DNA from 3 places in the Cohaesibacter gelatinilyticus genome. Region 3 is predicted to be linked to each of the others. Evidence: predicted binding sites of a transcription regulator. Region 3 holds the regulator's gene; each other region holds the start of a gene.
What was found. The regulator LexA, encoded in region 3, represses DNA repair genes until DNA is damaged. The targets are predictions, from matches to a motif close to TGTTCNNNNTGTGTTCNG.
Positions count from the first base shown of each region.

Region 1: CRO57_RS20030 (ImuA family protein) is a predicted target of LexA. The motif match lies at 2,063-2,080, and genes of this name have one in related genera.
Region 2: CRO57_RS23475 (DNA recombination protein RmuC) is a predicted target of LexA. The motif match lies at 3,550-3,567, and genes of this name have one in related genera.

Region 1 covers NZ_OBEL01000006.1:103,751-109,724, forward strand. Annotated here, with positions in the region: gene CRO57_RS20020 (error-prone DNA polymerase) at 1-54, opposite strand, end outside; gene CRO57_RS20025 (Y-family DNA polymerase) at 51-1,538, opposite strand; gene CRO57_RS20030 (ImuA family protein) at 1,453-2,046, opposite strand; gene CRO57_RS20035 (cytochrome c) at 2,186-3,076, opposite strand; gene CRO57_RS20040 (c-type cytochrome) at 3,079-3,687, opposite strand; gene CRO57_RS20045 (hypothetical protein) at 3,731-4,069, opposite strand; gene CRO57_RS20050 (acyltransferase family protein) at 4,377-5,474, opposite strand; gene CRO57_RS20055 (hypothetical protein) at 5,602-5,974, opposite strand, start outside.
Region 2 covers NZ_OBEL01000010.1:13,624-19,597, forward strand. Annotated here, with positions in the region: gene CRO57_RS23460 (lipopolysaccharide biosynthesis protein) at 1-97, opposite strand, end outside; gene CRO57_RS23465 (glycosyltransferase family 4 protein) at 131-1,396, opposite strand; gene CRO57_RS23470 (META domain-containing protein) at 1,660-2,259, shown strand; gene CRO57_RS23475 (DNA recombination protein RmuC) at 2,272-3,519, opposite strand; gene def (peptide deformylase) at 3,674-4,201, shown strand; gene fmt (methionyl-tRNA formyltransferase) at 4,256-5,182, shown strand; gene truA (tRNA pseudouridine(38-40) synthase TruA) at 5,182-5,974, shown strand, end outside.
Region 3 covers NZ_OBEL01000001.1:1,448,433-1,454,406, reverse strand. Annotated here, with positions in the region: gene CRO57_RS06490 (ComEC/Rec2 family competence protein) at 1-1,957, shown strand, start outside; gene lexA (transcriptional repressor LexA) at 2,110-2,829, opposite strand; gene CRO57_RS06480 (sulfite exporter TauE/SafE family protein) at 3,120-3,944, opposite strand; gene CRO57_RS06475 (NHL repeat-containing protein) at 4,456-5,974, shown strand, end outside.

The DNA of each region.
Region 1 (5,974 bases), on a different contig from region 3:
CTGTTGCAGTTTTTCATCCTCGGTCAGCGCATGACCTGGATTCGATTGCGTCATGCAAACTCTCCCTGCACGAACCAGCCCGGCTCTTGCGGCGTATAAAACATCCAGAGCCGCCGCCCTTCTGCTGTCTCCACTTGCCAATAATCCCGTAAGCCAGAACTCCAATTACCATCCTGCTGCCACCATTCCGGTGCGATGCGTTCGGGGCCCACACAATTACGCACGGTCAGAAACAGCCCCCGCCAACGAAAACGTCTGGGTGGACGCGCATCTTCACCTTCAACCGGATCTGGCCCAAACAATCGAATGGGCCGCGGCCTTGGTGCCTTCCATTTGCTATCCGGTTCACAAAAAGCGGCTGGAGCAACAGAAAAGCTACGCTCCGGAATATGACTATCAGCGGGTAGGAAGCGCTGGATATTTTCCAATCCGATCCGGGTTCCGAGGCGCGTGATCAGATCATCCAATTGATCCTTGCAGCCAGAAGAAAGATAACTCGTTTGCTGATTTGGCAATGCCTCTACATGCACAGCTTGCAGCCGCAACTGATCAATTCCGAAACCTGCTTCAATCTCTGATAAACCGCGCTCAAACAAGGGCAAGATCCGATGTGGGTCTCTCAAAGGGCGCGCAAGACGCAAGGTCGCTTGCTGACTCTCCTGATCCACTCTTCGCGCAGTCAGACACAGCTCTTTCACCCCCGCTTCCTGTTTTTTGAGCTTATCACAGAGACGCTCCAAGAGGCGCTCTGTTCCAGCCATCACATCGCTCAAAAGCCCGATGGGTTCCGGCAAGGTCATCCGCACCCCATAATGGATAGGGTCTTCCAACGGTGTAACCGGCTCGGGCTGCCAGCCCAAAGTCTGATCCAATCGTTTCAACAGGCTTGGCCCGAAACGACGTAAGAGAGGTGCACGTTCTGTCTCAACCAGATCTCCGATATAACGCAAACCCAACCGTTGCAGCGTCACGCATGTCTCTTCATCCAATCGCAGAGCCGAAACAGGCAACGTAGCCAGACTTGAGAGCTCCTCCCCGGCCTTGACAATTTGCTTGCCTTCTTCCCCATGATGCGCCAAAGCCCAGGCAGCCCCCCTTGTATTTCCCAGTCCCATACGCACGCTCAAACCAGTTCTATTCAACCGCGCCGATATATCAGCCAGCATGGCCTCTTCTCCCCCCATCAAATGAGCAGAGCCGGTGATATCGAGCACAAGACCGTCCACACCCTCAAACCCCACCCATGGGCAATAACGTGTGGCCCAACGGCGCAGAATTTCCAAAAAACGTTGGTCAGCCCGAAAATCCACAGGAATGGTTTGCAGAGTTGGACAAAAGGCTCGGGCATCAGAATAGGCCATGCCACGATAGAGCCCTTGCGCCTCAGCTTGCCCATTCAGGCAGTAAAGACGATTGGCATTCTTCTCATTGAATGTAAGCGCAAAGGCCCCGTCATGCGGACAAGTTCGAAGAACCCGTTCGCTCGCCAATCGAGGAAACCATAGCGACACGATGCGCTTCCCTGTCCCATCGAACATGCCAAACTCCAAATGTTCCTTTTTTGTTCTTTATAAGTTGCCAACGCTGAAGTGTCGAGTCTGCGCTGTAAAAATTGCCATCAAATATGGGCGCACAATGCCAACGTGTCTCGGCAACATTGCTCCCCACCCCTTCGGGGATGATGGCCAGAGCCATTGTTCCCCCATCACGCGCAGCCAATTGCAAGCGCCGCCCGGTTGTCAGAGTCAGAGGTTGACTGGCCTCCATCACCACAAAGGCAATGGCACTGGAGCGCAACGCCTCTTCCGAGACGGCCATCAGTTCCTTCTGATCCTTTGTCGTAACCAGAAGCAATTTGTCAGGCGAGATGAAACGTGCAAAGCCAGATGGGTTGATCTGCTCAGACCGCCATTTCTCCTGCACCCAGATCACCTGCCCACCAAGACGTGCCGCCAGCGCAAAGGCAAAGAAATAGGCCCCCGGCCCACAAACTTCATGCATACGGCTCTTTTCAGGAGGATAACAATTGCCAAAATCGCGATCCATCACCAATACCCACAATAAGAACATTAAGTGAACATTCTATATCAAATGCAAGCAGATTGGCAAGTGAGCTTCAAATACATCATTAAGAAGAGATGGTCACAAGACCAGGCAACCACCTCTCCTCATCAAAGGGCAAATATCATTCTCTCAGGTCAAGCAGATAGATAGCAATTGCCTCTCGATCTTCCTGACTGAGGAAAGCCATGCCGTCACGCACGACCTCCCCCATGGAGCCACCAAAGACATCTCCATCAGGTATCAGCCCGGTCTGAAAGGCATAGGCAAGATTATCTTTGTCCCATCCGCCTTTTTGAAGGGCTTCAGCAGTGATTGAAGGAGATTTGCTGCCATCAGGCAATTTATCTGCTCCTTGCAAAGCAAGATCTGTCTTCCTTGCCCCAAGCAAATTGCGTGGCGTATGACAAGCCCCGCAATGACCAGGCCCTTCAACGAGATATTGCCCCCGTTGCCATTGCTCGCTCTTGTTCGAAACAGATGCATCACTTGATTGATCAAGAAACAAGCCGCGCCAGACTTTCAGCCCTTCCCTCAGATTGAAAGGAAACGGAACCTCATGCAACTTGGAAGCCTGCGTAACCGGCACCACCGTTTGAAAGGCAGCCCAAAGATCGGCAATATCCTGATCGCTTAGTTTGGCATAGAAAGGATAGGGAAAGGCTGGATAATAGGCCTCTCCATCTGGCGAAACACCCTGCCGAACAGCACGCTCAAAATCAGCAAGGCTCCATTCTCCCATACCAAGCTCACCATCGGTGGTGATATTGGGAGAATAGAAGGTGCCAAACTCGGTCTTGAACGCAACACCACCAGCGAGCGGAGCTCCACCTTCCTTGAAATTGCTATGACAGGCGATACAACCCGCTATTCTTGCAAGATAAGCACCACGTTCCGGCACGCCTTTCAAGGAAGTCAGTTCGACCTTTTTGCCAATGGGCCAGAAAGACAGCATCACAAAGACAGCCCCGGTAAATACCAGAGCTGAAATTGCACCATAAATCATGCGCCTCATGGTTATTTCTTCTTCTCAAGACGGAAGTCAGTATGACAGGCCGAACAAACCTGCACCATCTTGGTAAAGACGGCATCGGCAGGCATCTTGGCAAGAGCAGCAGCATCCATTGCACCACCGCCCATCACACCCATGGCTTTGCCCATCATATCCTTGCCCATGCTGGCGGAAGCAGCCACCCCCATCATGGTTCCCATGGATTGACCTTTGGCAGCATCCTTCATCAAACCATTGTCTGCCGCCATTTCCAATGCCCCAGCATAGGTTCCCAATTGCTCGGCAAGGCTTGAGAAACGCTCCCAATCCATCCAGATCTCGTTTTTGGCTTCCGACGGCATTTGGGTTGATCCTTCAGGAAACCCCTTGATCAAAGCCTCGCCCGAATGCTGCTTGATGACAGCAGACTGTTTACGTACCAAATCGGCATTATAAGCAGCTTTTCCTTGCATCATGCCTTTCAAGGCTTTCACAGCCTTGCCCATCATACCCATGGCATCCATGCGTTCTTTGACAATTCCAGTCGCCCCACCATGCGCCAGAACAGGAACAGGTGCGTATGCGCTCGCTGAAACCATCAGGGCAACAGCGGTGTAAATAAGAAACTTGTTCATTTCATCTACCTTTTGAGTTGAATTTCCAAATAATGAAGTTCACTCAGGCAGATCGAGGTGGAGGAGGATCAAGCGTAAAGGAAAGCGACATCAGGTTCGGGCTTTTGGTCCGGTCATGAAGATCTTTAGGCAAGCCAAAATAACCATCTGGACTCAAAGCCAAGGTCAAAATCTGCGCCCCACAATGAAGAGGATTATCATCCAATTGAGCCCCATCATGGTGTTTATCCTCCGCATGCGAATGAACAGGGCCTTTATGAGAATACTCCACACTCACCTCATGGGCATGACTGAAGGTACCGCCCACGAGTGCAAGCAAGATCATGCTGAAAGCAATCAGCATAAAACCAAGTATCCTGAATTCTGAGGCAAGCAACAGCATGCAATATTGGTCCTTGGCATTCCAGATGAACAGGTCGTATCACTCTGGATCAAACAGGAAACACTTTCTGCTTTCCGATTTAAGTCATTTTACAAAATGTCACAAGAGCCTCTCAATGGCGACCACCATTTTGCCAGAAGAATAAATCTAATCCTCGGATGAATGCACGAATTGTCGCTGAGTTTTTCGGCATATTCGCAGATAGCCAGCTGACGGCCACCTTTCACGGCAATCATGGCTGGCTATGGTGCGACCGGAACATACTACACAGAAAGGGTATTAAATTGGATCTCGTGCTCATTTTCTGTCATGTGCCAGCTTCAAGTGGCTTGAGCGGTATCCTGCTCCAACGACGCCTCAATCTCAATGCAGGCTTTTCGATGAGATGGAAAGACAGGATGGACAACGGTAAAAAGACAAGGAAGGCCAGCATCAATGTCTCATTGGCGGAAGACGGCGCGTAAATCTGCATCACCATCTGCATGACTGGAAAATGGAAGATATAGATCCCGTAGGAATAGTCCCCAAGGCGATTATAGCAACGAAGCCACCCTGCAGGTATGAAGGCGAACCAGAAGACCGTATAAGCCATTGCCACCATCAGGCTGATTTCATAAAACCCACTCTCCCGCACCAACCAGACAAGAACCCAGAGCAGAAATGCGCTCCCCAATGAGACGGGAATTTTCTGGCGATAGTGATAAACGCCCATCCCGAGCAGGAAACACAGCCCCAACCGCAAGGCATCATCCAGCATCATCAGATCCTTGCGCCAGTCGGTCTGCAGACTGATCGCCAGATTGACAATAACAAAACCAACGAGCACCAGTGCAAAGCGACCTTGTATTTTATAGCCACCGATCAATCCAAGTATCGGCACTGCCATATAAGCCATCAGCTCCCATTTCAGGGTCCATAGAGATCCATTCACCTCACCAGAGACGATCAATTGTTCAAACAGGCCGGGCAATCTCAGACTGGAAAAAAAGGCGCTGGACGTCCCAACCAGATAAATCCAGGTGTCAGAATAGGTCCAATAATCGGAGGGTGAAGCACTTGAGAAGAGCAAGCCACCGATAATGACCACCAAAAGGCCTGCAACAATCAGCGCCGGAAAAATCCGCAACAGACGAGCCATGACGAATGAGCGCAAATGCTCGCTGGATAGATAGCTTTGATAGATCAGGAACCCGCTGATCATGAAGAAAATATTGACCGCATGATGGCCCAGAGTATAACCGGTCAGCTCTAACAATGGCTGCGGAACACCAGTGCCATAAGTCAACAGGGAAGAGTGACTGACCGCAACCGCAAAGGCTGCAATCAGGCGAAGTAGATTGAAATTGTTATCCCGTCCATGACAGAACCGATCAAAGGTTGGTAAAGATCCCACCAGATGTTTCATCTCGAAGCCCTTTGTAAAAAGAGGCAAAGCAAACCAATTGCTCTGATGATCATCGTAAAACGGATCCAGGCAATCGGATGAAGGATCAAACATCAGTGCTACAAATCACTGTTATTCGATCTATGTTTCAAGACAAACTCACAATCCTGGGAGGTCGATCAGGAAGGGACTGAAGGATAGCGAGAGGCAGATCCCCTCGCACTGAAAACTGGATATCGACAAAGAGCGGCGTTGAAAGATGAATGCGGCCAATGCTCATTCCCGGCCAATGGTTCTGATCACCGGAATGATGGACATGTTTGGCTGAACCAGAACCAAGATCGTGATCCACATGCTCGTCACCCGCATGCTCATGATGATGATGATCATTATTATCATCAAGCGCAACATGGTCGAGCGAGGCAGACAAGTCAGCATGGGACAGTGCAAAGTTGGTTAGAGGCAAAAGACACAATGCGCCCAGCATCACCACTACGAAAATCTCGCGAAGGGGATTGACA
Region 2 (5,974 bases), on a different contig from region 3:
CACCACCACGAGCGAGCAAAATAACCAGAAGCCATTGTAGCCCGGAAAACACACCCTGGCTTAAGAGCATCCAGATGAAATTCTTCTTCAGGGTCATGATCTGGCCTGATTGGCTTGAGGTTCAAGAAGTTCAGATGAACTGAGCTTGAGCGGTCAATTGATATTTCAAGGCACGATAACAGGCATCTCGACGTTTCTGAACAATCGGCTGCATATAGCGACGAGCATGCTGCAGATTGCGTTTGGATTGTTCTTCAAGCAGAGCGGGATCGTTCAGATTGTCGTCTACACGTTTTGTGAAAGTATCAATGCTCAATTCATTGACCATTTGCATGTCATCCAACAACTCGGGAGCGCCTCCAACCCGATTGGAGACAACGGGCAGAGCGCGGGCCATGGCTTCGATGACCACCCGCGGCAAACCTTCCTGTCGAGAAGGTAGAATAAGCATATCAGCACGATCCATCGCGTCCCATACAGCCTCGCCTGCCTTGAGTTGACCTACAAAGGTGATGTGATCATCAATGCCAAGCTCAACGGCTTTTGCTTCAAAATCGGTGCGCATGGGACCATCACCAATCAGGTGAAGATGAATATCGCGATTCTGCCTTTTGAATTCTGCCATCATGCCAAGAGAAATATCGTGTCCCTTGTACCAATTTTGCATCATCGCAACCTGCACCAGATGCAATGTTGGTTTGGCAAAACTATCTGCCGTGCGATGGTGTTCACTAAGCCCTTCGATCGGCAGATCGAGAGATGTATAATGAAAGGCACGTGTCTTGGGCCCGGGTGCATAATCTCTCTGTAGGGTATCACGTGTTACATAGGATGCAGTCTCAGCTCGACGGCACAGGAACTTGCAGCTATTGGTGAACATCCACTGAAAAACGGAAGCGAGCGGATGTTGCAAACTCTCCTTGGAATAGGCATGCGCAGGATCTCCAACCAGTTCAATGCCATAAGGGCGACCAACAGCCATCATCACATGTCCCATCAGATTCCCTGCCGTACTGGGAGAACGCACAAGCACGGTGCCGCTCTTGTCCCTTGCTATACGGATCATCTGGGCGATCACCTTGGGCAGAGCTTTCAAAAAGCGTTTGGGACCTTGATAGGAGGGAAGAGGCTCAAACCGTACTTTGGGTCCTTCGACTGGACGAGCGGCTTCATCTTCCTTTTCAAATAGCCGGGCCACCACGACAACCTCGTCGAACGCATCGCAATAGCGTTTGAAGAAATCGTAATCCATATTATAGGAAGCAGGTTTTCCATCATGAAGGGTGAATGTGCCATCTAGCACGACATAAAGACGACGGAAACTGTCTGGATGGTCAACACTATCGCTGACTTGATCCAGGGACAAAGATCCCTCACGCGTGCTTGGCTTAAACATTGGATACCCCAGTTACACAATACAAAATCGGAGTTTGTTAAGTTCAGTTATAACCACAAGACTCCTAACAACCATCTAATTGGAGGAAAATTTGTCGCAGTTTATTGGAGAGTAGCGAGAAGATTTATGCTGCGTTGCAAAATAAGTGAGTATTTACGGAAAAAGCACTCGAACCAAGTAGATTTTACAATGCTTCTAGTCTAGAACTCACGCGATTGGTTCTAAGCCAATTTACAACCGTTATGTGTGGGGACCATGACATCGTGAAAAGCGGCTTCTATCTTTCGTTCTTGTTTGGAATGGCGTCTTGCCTTGTCCCTGTTGCTTCTTCCCATGCGCACGAACATGGAACAGCAGCGGATTTTCAGGCAACTTCTGCAATTCCCAAGCTTGATAGACGTGTGTTTTCACCCAGTCCGGGCGAGCTGAATGCAATTGGCATAATAGCTTCCATTCCAGATCCTGCATTGATTGAAAATGGTCAAAGCGGTTTGACCATAACACCCATCACCATGGTTGGCCGATGGACGATTAAAAGTGTTAGAACGCAAGACAACAATCTACGCAAGGTTCAAAAAATATTGCTCAATCCAGCGGTACTGACATTGCGGAAAAATGGTCAATTCACCATGACGACAGGGTGCGCGCACAACACGGGAACCATTCTTTGGAATGAAGAGCAGTTTTCTCTCGGAATGGTGTTGAGCAACGAAACCAAATGTAACAAGGCGCAAAGACAAGTCGAGCAAAGAATCTTGCAGATCCTCCATCAGGTCAGCCAGCTGGAGCGTAAGGATGCAGATCAGGTATCATTCCAGGATGAAAGTGGTCAGGATCTGATTACGCTCTCACGTGCAGAATAGGTACCCTTTTATTTAGCGCACATATTCATCGCCCGGCATCAGAGGCAAATGCGATTGTGTGGATCCCGCAGCAACTTTTCTGCCCTCGGCATTTTGGATCCCATCAGTAGCAAGGTTGAGCTCACTTTCCTGTACATCCACGTCCTCAATTTTGCGACCTCGCTTGACGATCTTGGATGTTGAGGTCTGTATTTGCTCGATATCCCTGACCGCGTGCTGAAAATGGCTCTGTAATTTTTGTACTCGATCATCAAGGCGGTAGATATCTTCCATCAACAGCGCCACTTCTCGTTGAATGATATGAGCCTGCTCACGCATTTGGGCATCTTTCAAAATCGACTGAACCACCTGGATGGACAGCATCAGAAGAGACGGCGAAACAATTACGATCCTGACGCGATGCGCCAGTTGGATTATGTCCTCGAACTGTTCATGTAGATCAGCAAATAGGCTTTCAGACGGTACAAACATGAAAGCAGTTTCTTGTGTCTCTCCGACGATAAAATAGCGATCAGCAATATTCTTGATATGCTTTTTCATATCCTGACGGAAGCTGGCCCGTGCTGCCTTGTCTTCTTCCGCATTCTGGGCGTCATCAATCAAGGCCCATCCTTCCATCGGGAATTTGGCGTCCACGATCAATACGGCACCGTCATCGGGTAGATGGATGACGCAATCAGGTCGTTTGCCATTGGAAAGCGTATATTGAAAATCGTAGGCATTGGATGGCAAACCATCGGCGATGATTGCTTCCATGCGCCCCTGACCAAAAGCGCCTCGCGTCTGCTTGTTCGCCAAAATATGCTGAAGTTCCACCACCCGACCTGACAGGTCGGTAATATTGGTTTGTGCCTTGTCGATGACCGCCAGACGTTCATGCAAGGCACGCAAATTATCATGAGTTGCCTTTTGTTGTTCTCCCAGGCTTTTGTTCAATGATTGCCCCAGTCGGTGGCCCATACCATCCATGCGGGTGGTCAAAGCCTGTGCCAGTTCGCTTTGGCGGGTGGAAAAAATCTCCGCCATGCTTTGCATGCGGCCAGTCATTTCAACTTGCAAACGTTGCATCTCGTCGACCTGAGCTTGCCGGGCACGGTTTTGACTCTGGTTCATGGATAGCTCCAACGCCCGCTGACGATTGGTGCGTGCCAGGGTCCATAACAGCCAAATCAACAAAAAGGTCAGAAAAGCAACGCCGCAAAACAATAATTGAAATCCGGTCAAATGTTGCTGGCCTATGCTCAAAACAGTCTCATTCATGATGCGAGTATAGATCGATTCGGATTAAGGAAAAACAAAAAGAGAACATATCGAATTCCGGAGCAATGCCGAATGCCGTTCAAAGCTGCGTAAATCGCCGCTTTTGCCTGACTTGATCATTGACCGGGAAGCGGATTCGGCCTATCTCACCTCCATGGCACTTATGGATATCGTTACATTGCCGGACCCGATCCTGCGAGAGCAGTCAGCGCCGGTAGAGCGCGTGGATGATGATCTGCGCCGCCTTGTCGAGAATATGTTTGAAACCATGTATCACGCTCCGGGTATTGGTCTGGCTGGTGTACAGGTGGGCGTGGCACGGCAGATCTTCACCGTTGATTGTGCGAAGGAAGGGGAAGAAAAAGCCCCGATATGCATGATCAACCCAAAAATCATCTGGCAATCAGATGAGCTGTCCGTCTATGACGAAGGCTGCCTATCGATTCCTGATTTCTACGCGGAAGTTGAACGCCCGGCCGAAATCAAGATTCAATATCTGGATCAGTTTGGTAAAGATCAGGAGCTACAGTGTGATGGTCTTCTGGCCACCTGCGTTCAGCATGAGTTTGATCATCTCAATGGCGCGTTGTTCATCGACTACCTGTCCAAGTTGCGTCGCGACCGGGTGATCAAGAAATTCACCAAGCTTGCTCGCCAAAAAGAAAAACACGCCATTCTCTGATTTTATTACCCCCACCTGCAATAACGGGGGCAAATGCCAAGGACCCTTGCCATGCTGCGCGTCGTGTTTATGGGAACGCCTGATTTCGCCGTTCCAACCCTGATGGAAATTGTAGGCCAGGGCCATGAGGTCGTGGCAGTGTATAGCCAGCCACCTCGTCCCGCTGGACGTGGTATGGAAGAACGCAAGAGCCCGGTGCATGAAAAGGCAGAGCTGCTTGGGCTTCCAGTCTTCACGCCAACTTCTCTGCGTTCCGAAGAAGAGCAGGCAAAGTTCGCGGCATTGCAAGCTGATGTCGCTGTGGTTGTGGCATATGGATTGCTGCTGCCGAAAGAAATCCTGGAAGCGCCCGAAAATGGCTGCCTCAATCTGCATGGCTCACTCTTGCCGCGTTGGCGAGGTGCAGCGCCAATCCAGCGGGCAATCATGGAAGGCGATGCTGAGACCGGTGTGGAAGTCATGCGTATGGGTGAAGGACTGGATACCGGTCCGGTTTGCATGATCGAGCGCATTACGATCTCTGAGAATATGACTGCTGGTGATCTGCATGACCGAATGATGGTGCTGGGAGCTGATCTGATGGTGCGCTCGTTGGCAGCACTGTCTCGCGGAGCGCTCGCTGAGCAAGAGCAAGATGAAGAAGGCGTACTCTATGCCAAGAAGGTCGAGAAAGCAGAGAGCCGTATCGATTTTTCCAAGCCTGCTCAGGATGTTCACAACCATATTCGTGGGCTGTCACCCTTCCCCGGTGCCTGGTGCGAGATGGAAATCAAAGGCAAGAAACAGCGCGTGAAGATCATCCGCTCTGAATTGGCTGATGGTTCAGGTGAGCCAGGCTCTGTTTTGGATGAGGACATGACCATCGCCTGTGGTGAGGGAGCTGTCCGCCTGATCGAGCTGCAGCGCTCCGGCAAGGGTGCGATGAATGCAGAAGACTTCCAGCGCGGTGCAGCTCTCAAGATTGGAGAGACGATCGCCTGATGCCTCGCTACAAGCTTTTGATCGAATATGATGGGCGCCCTTTTTCCGGTTGGCAGCGCCAGGACAATGCGCCGAGTGTGATGGGTCTGATTGAAGATTGCATTTTCAAGTTTGCAAGGGAACGTGCCGCTGTTTTCGGAGCTGGCCGAACAGATTCCGGGGTGCATGCCACGGGGCAGGTCGCACATTTGGATCTGGAGCGCGATTGGCACTCCCAAAAGCTTGTTGAAGCACTCAATCACTTTTTGAAAGAGACTGGTGTTGCCATTCTTGGTGCATGGAAAATCACCGATGAGTTCGATAGTCGTTTCACTGCTATTCGTCGCTATTATCGCTATCGTATCTGCAATCGCCGAGCACCGCTGACCTTCGAGCGTGGTCGAGCATGGCAATATAGCTATCCCATCGATATCGATCTGATGCAGCAAGGTTGTGAGCTGTTAATCGGGCACCATGACTTTACGACCTTCAGGGCAACAGCTTGTCAGGCAAAGAACCCGTGGCGCACCATGCAATATCTCAAGGTTATCCGTGAAGGAGAATGGGTCTATCTGGATGCAATGTCCCGATCCTTCCTCCATAACCAGATTCGTTCTTTTGTTGGGTCACTTGTCGAAGTTGGGTCTGCCCGCAAGCCGGTGGAATGGATCACGGAAATTCTCGAAGCAAGAGATCGTCGTGCCTGCGGTCCCGTTGCTCCGCCTGATGGGCTCTATCTGACACAGGTGGACTATCCAGAGGATCTGGATTACATCATTCCAGAAGAGCCCTGGGTTGGGTACCAAAAAAAAT
Region 3 (5,974 bases):
ATGGGCAAGACTTATCCCCCTACAAAGACAAGCTTTTCCGGGTAGTTTTGATTATGGACGTTACCTTTGGGCAAGACAGATTGGCGGACAAGGTTATTTGGGTCGAAGGGTGAAACTGCTTGCTGATGGAGCTGGGGCCACCAACATCTCACTGTGGCTGGATGTATGGATGAGGATTGAGCAAGTGCGGTCCAATATGGCGAGCTATTTGTTTGCCCATATGGAGGTAGGGCCTGCTGGTCTTGCATCTGCATTGGTTGTCGGGAAACGTGATTACCTGACCGTTGAGACCAAAGATGCTCTACGCCTCTCTGGGCTTGCTCATATTCTTGCAATATCCGGACTGCATATGGCTCTTGTGACCCTGACGATCTTTGGTGGGGTTCGTTTGGCTGGTAGCTTTATTGAACCGTTGGTTTTGCGTTACGATATTAAGAAATTGGCTGCTTGGGCTGCTCTGCTGGCTGCAACTTGTTATTTGGTTCTGTCGGGACATGGCGTGGCAACCATTCGAGCCTATGTGATGATGGTCATTTTTCTAGGTGCTATTTTGGCTGGGCGCCCAGCACTGACGATGCATAATGTGGCTCTAGCCTTGATTATTCTTGTTCTGTTTCAACCGTTTTCAATTGTCGAGCCAGGCCTGCAAATGTCATTTGGTGCTACTGTAGCACTTATAGCAGGCTATCGGTCTTTGGAAGGAATGACGAAATGGAGAGCTTGGGGTGGAAGGTTTGCAGGAAATGTTCGGGATGATTTCAATCGCCAGATAGAACGCCAAGGCAGCGTGATCCATCGTGGTGTCATGCAGATTGTGCGTTGGTTTGCGGGGCTTTGCATCACTGCATTATTGGCGGGTTTAGCCACCACACCGTTTTCAATTGCTTTTTTCCATCAAATGGCACCTATGGGATTGATAGCCAACCTAATGGCGATGCCGATTTTAAGCTTGATTGTGATGCCTTCTGCTTTGATTTCCGCACTGTTGATTCCAGTTGGATTACAGCAATGGTCATTGGCTGTGATGGAATGGGGACTGGAGCAAATCATATATGTTGCCCAATGGGTTGTTGATATATCTCCGCAGATTGCATTGTTGGTAGCTGGGCCAGCGGGATTGGCATTGGCAAGTGCCGTAATATTGACGTCTATCGCAATTCATCCCAACCGATTGGCAGTTGGGGCGTCGCTTATTGCTGGGGCAGGGCTGTTGGTATTCAATCAATTACAAATGCAACCTGATATCTGGATTGCTGAAAATGGAAGATCAATAGCAGTACGTGATGGCAAGGGGCATTGGGTTTTTGCTGGTATCAAGGAGGACCGTTTTCTGGCACAAGCTTTATTGAAGGCAGATGGAGACACTCGGGCCTTGCCATCCATCGCTACTCGCAATCAGAATTCACCGGCGATCGGCGACGCATCAGGAGAGGTGCGATGCGATGGAGATGCATGCCGTCTCAATGTTTCTTCTAATGGGCTGCAATGGGCTGCCGAGCCGAAAAGAGAAGTTTGGAGCGTTTCACTGATAAAGACCATGCGGGCATTTGCCGAAGAATGTGCTGTTTCAGATATCGTGATCTCAGCTCTGCAGGTGCCGGAAAGCTGTAGCCGACCGCTTTTGGTTGTTGACAAATATCGCCTCAAGCAACACGGCAGCCATTTTCTCTGGCTGCCTCGAAGTGATGCAAGTGACCGCGCAGCAAGGTATTCAGGAGAGTTGGAGCGGAAGGAGAAGCTTGTCAGTTACTCAAGCGCTCCGAATATGGTCAAGAACGACCAGCCAGTCGTCCATCGAGCTGGAAATTTGTCGGCAAACTGGCTGGTTTGGCCAGATCCCGATCTGAAACAAGTCTGGCATTTGCCTTCCGGAACTGTTTCTAAGTTGAAAATAAAGTCTTCTCAGCCTTATGCTGGTCGACCTTGGCAGAAAACAACAATATCTGAGAATGATTAGGTGTCGCTACATAAGGAATGGCTTCTGTCAGATAGCTGAACAAAATGTTTCGAGTTTTTTGATGTCAATCATACCTAAAACTGCGTGATCTGTATTGGGAGGAAACAAACCACGCAGGATTGAGAGGCAAATCCTCAAAAGATCTATAGACCTTAATACTGACGCATCAAGCCAACCAGTTTACCTTGTACGCGTACCCGATCTGGACCAAAAATACGTGTCTCATAGGCAGGGTTGGCGGCTTCCAGAGCAATGGAGGCTCCCTTCTTCCGAATCCGTTTCAAGGTTGCTTCTTCTTCATCTACGAGTGCGACGACGATCTCTCCTGAGGAAGCATCATCGGATTTTTTGATGACAACCGTATCACCATCCAGAATACCAGCTTCAATCATGGAATCTCCGCGCACTTCCAGTGCAAAATGTTCGCCACCACGAAGCATTTCAACCGGGACAGAAATTGTATGAGACTGGTTTTGGATGGCCGAAATCGGAACCCCGGCAGCGATACGACCCATGACAGGAACGGCAACACCTGATGTATTTTCATCATTGGAGGGAGCACTGGATTCTGGTGCCGGAGTACGCAGCTTTCCAAGCCCTCCTTCAACAACGCTGGGTGAGAAACCCTTTGTGGTTTTGGCAAGGCTGGGAGAATTGGCCTCTGGGAGCTTCAAAACTTCCAAAGCACGGGCACGATTTGGTAGACGGCGAATAAAGCCACGTTCTTCCAGCGCGGTGATCAATCGATGAATACCGGATTTCGAACGTAGATCCAGCGCATCTTTCATCTCATCAAATGATGGAGGAACGCCGGATTCCTTTATCCGTTCATGAATGAACATGAGCAATTCATGTTGCTTTCGAGTCAGCATTTTCCTCTCCCAATAATATTGCACCATATATCACGAGTTTTCATTGATGAAACATCATTCACTGGTCAAAACCCAAGACATCACACACTGGCCAAGGTGCGTCGAAACTTCGAGAATATTTAGGTCGTGAATATTCGTTTCCAACAAACAATCACTGAGCTGTATTCCCTTAGAGACTCACTTGGCACAAATCACGAACAAAATATAGCTGTTCTTGCTGTGTTCCGCAAGTTCTTTCGCCTTGCGGCCAAAAGAGGAGCTGCCCATTATCGCTTAAACCCATCGTATTTTTAAAAGCCGACGGCTTTGCGGAGCATGTTCATGGCAACGATTATCAGGAAAACCGCAAAGACCCGTTTGAGCGGTTTGGGATCCAACGCATGAGCCAACTTTGCTCCATATGGAGTGGTGATCAGCGTCATGGCGATGATGATGAAAAAGGCTGGCAGGTTGATGGCACCGATCGTGAAAGGAGGTCGAACCGTCTGCGCGATATCGACCATCATAAAACCAGGAAGCGAGGGCACTGAGATAGCAAGGCCGAAGCCCGCTGCGGTTGCCACAGCACGGTGAATGGCAACATTATGCAAGCTCATGAGTGGAACTCCCAAGCTACCTCCGCCAATGCCCATGAGCACCGACAGGAAACCCAATATCGATGCGAGAATGCTGCGCAAGATGCCAGTCGGCATCTGCTCGGCAATTTGCCAACTCTGACGACCAAAGCCGAGATAGAGGCCGACCAGGATACCAAGTCCGCCGAAAATAGCTTGCAACACGTCTGAACGAAGTTCAGAGGCGGTGAAGCCACCGATGATCGCACCTACTGAGATGAAGATGGACCAGATCTTCAGGATATCCCAATCCACCGCTCCTTTTTTGTGATGGGAATGGAGCGAACGGATGGATGTCACAACGATTGTGGCGAGCGATGTACCAAGGCAAAGCTGCATGACTTGATCACCACCATATCCCAGTGATGAGAAAAGATAGAAGAAGGCTGGAACCAGCACGATACCTCCGCCTACGCCCAAAAGGCCCGCAATAACACCGGCAAAGGCTCCTATTGCCAGCATGAAGGCAAGGAGGGGGAGATAGCTGCTTATTGTTTCCATGAGAGTTTCCGTATGGCCACTTGGTCGGTTGCGTGGAGAATAGTGTTAAATCAGAGGTCGGAAAAGAGCTGGCCGAAGCCGGGGAGTTGACCCTTTATACCTACAGATCGAAGACAATTCCACATACTGGCCTTATTACTGCAAACTGCTTGTTTATCTATCAATCAAGGGAACTCGTTCGTGTGTCTGACTGATTAATATGTCCGGTGTTTGGGCCTCTAATCTTGAGACTGCGGAATATGTGAATGGTGTTTTTGAACGCCTGAAAGGACGAAATTGGTCTAATGGAGAAATTTGATCTTCGATTAGTCTGCGAACTCGGTTATTCTTTTTACAATCATTTATTTCGAAGCAGAGCCTATCGCTCTTCGTATGTGGCAATTGTTTCATAATTGCCTACTTGCGCTTGTTTTGATCAGATTGCCGAACTTCGGTATTTGAAATTTTATAAGAACCAAAAGCGGGGATAGCCCGTCCTAGAGATGTTGAAATATTTTGGGAGATTTTAGTCATGGATATTCGAAATGGTTTGAAACATCATTTGCGCCATGCTCCGCTGCCCCTGATATTTTGTCTGTCTGTATTAGCGACGCCTGTTGCACATTCGGAAGAGGTGAAATGGCGCTTGCCCAAGCTCTCGTCTCCTTCCAGCCCGGGTGCGACTGGTGCGGAACAGCAGACAGATGGGGAGGGGTATGAGATTTTTGCCGCTGGCGGCGCGTCGCTTTTGGAACCGAGCATTCGGCCTCAAGCGCGTTTGTTCAAAGGCGCTAGCGCAGCCACATCGGGCTTTTCCGGTTCTTATATAAGATTACCACTTGTTGCTCCTGGTGAGACACCAGAGGTGAATGCGTCGCCGGAAATGCGATTCATTGATCCAAATGGTGCGTCAGTCACGCTTTTGGGTCTGGATAATATGGAGGCGGCGATGGTTGCGCAGGAGATCAAACGTCGCCCTTATGATCAAATTCTGGCCAAGGATGTTGGGCAGGTATTTGGTCTGGCCATGGATGATGCAAAAGATCCAAGCCTCTTTATTGCTGCGGCATCTGCTTATGGCCTTCCAATCGTTGGAGGGGATGAGAATGGTGATGGCGTTGAAGATCGTCTATTCTCTGGCCAGGAGGGCGCTCGTTTCATGGATGCACTCTTTGGTTCCAATCCTGAGAGCGGTCCTGGCACCATTTATCGTGTTGATGGCACCACAGGCCAGATTGAGGTCTTTGCCAATATTGAACTGGATGGGGTGAAAAATTCCGGCCCTGGCCTTGGGCAAGTGGCTTATGATCCGGTCAGTCGTCAGATCTTTGTCTCCGATCTGGATACCGGCATGATCCATCGTCTGGATATGAGCGGAGCAGATCAAGAGCAATTTGATCATGGCGTGACGGCTCGCTCGCTTGCTGGGCGGCCTGAGATTGCATTTGATCCTGCTAATCGTCTGAATATTGAAGACGAAGCCTTTGATGCCGAGGATCCTTCTACCTGGCACTATACAGCGCCAGAGCGGCGCGTCTGGGGTTTGGCCGTCCATAACGGGCGGCTTTATTATGCTGTGGGGGACGGTCCGGAGATCTGGTCTGTCGGTATTGATCCTACGAGCGGAGCTTTCTCTTTTGATGCGCGTTGGGAGCTGACGCTGTCTGATGAGCATGGTGATGAGGAAATCTCCGATATCGCCTTTGGTGCCGATGGTTCCATGATTCTTGCGCAGCGTGGCAAACGGGTCGCACGGTTTGATTTCACGGAATTGGTGGAGGGTGGAAACGCCAAGACACTTCGCTTTTACCGTGAAAAGCCAGACGATCCGGCGACACCTTCCAAATGGGTCGAGAAACCAATTGAATATGCAGTCGGTTTTCCCGCCAGTCATGATAATGGCTCTGGCGGAATTGGTCTTGGACCTGCCTATGATGAGTTTGGCCGTTTGAATTTCAAGGCCTGCAAAGGCACACTCTGGAATAGCGGTGATCGTCTGCGTGGTGGAGAGGCTTATGCCGATGCTCTGCGCTCTGGTGGTGCTTTGGCCA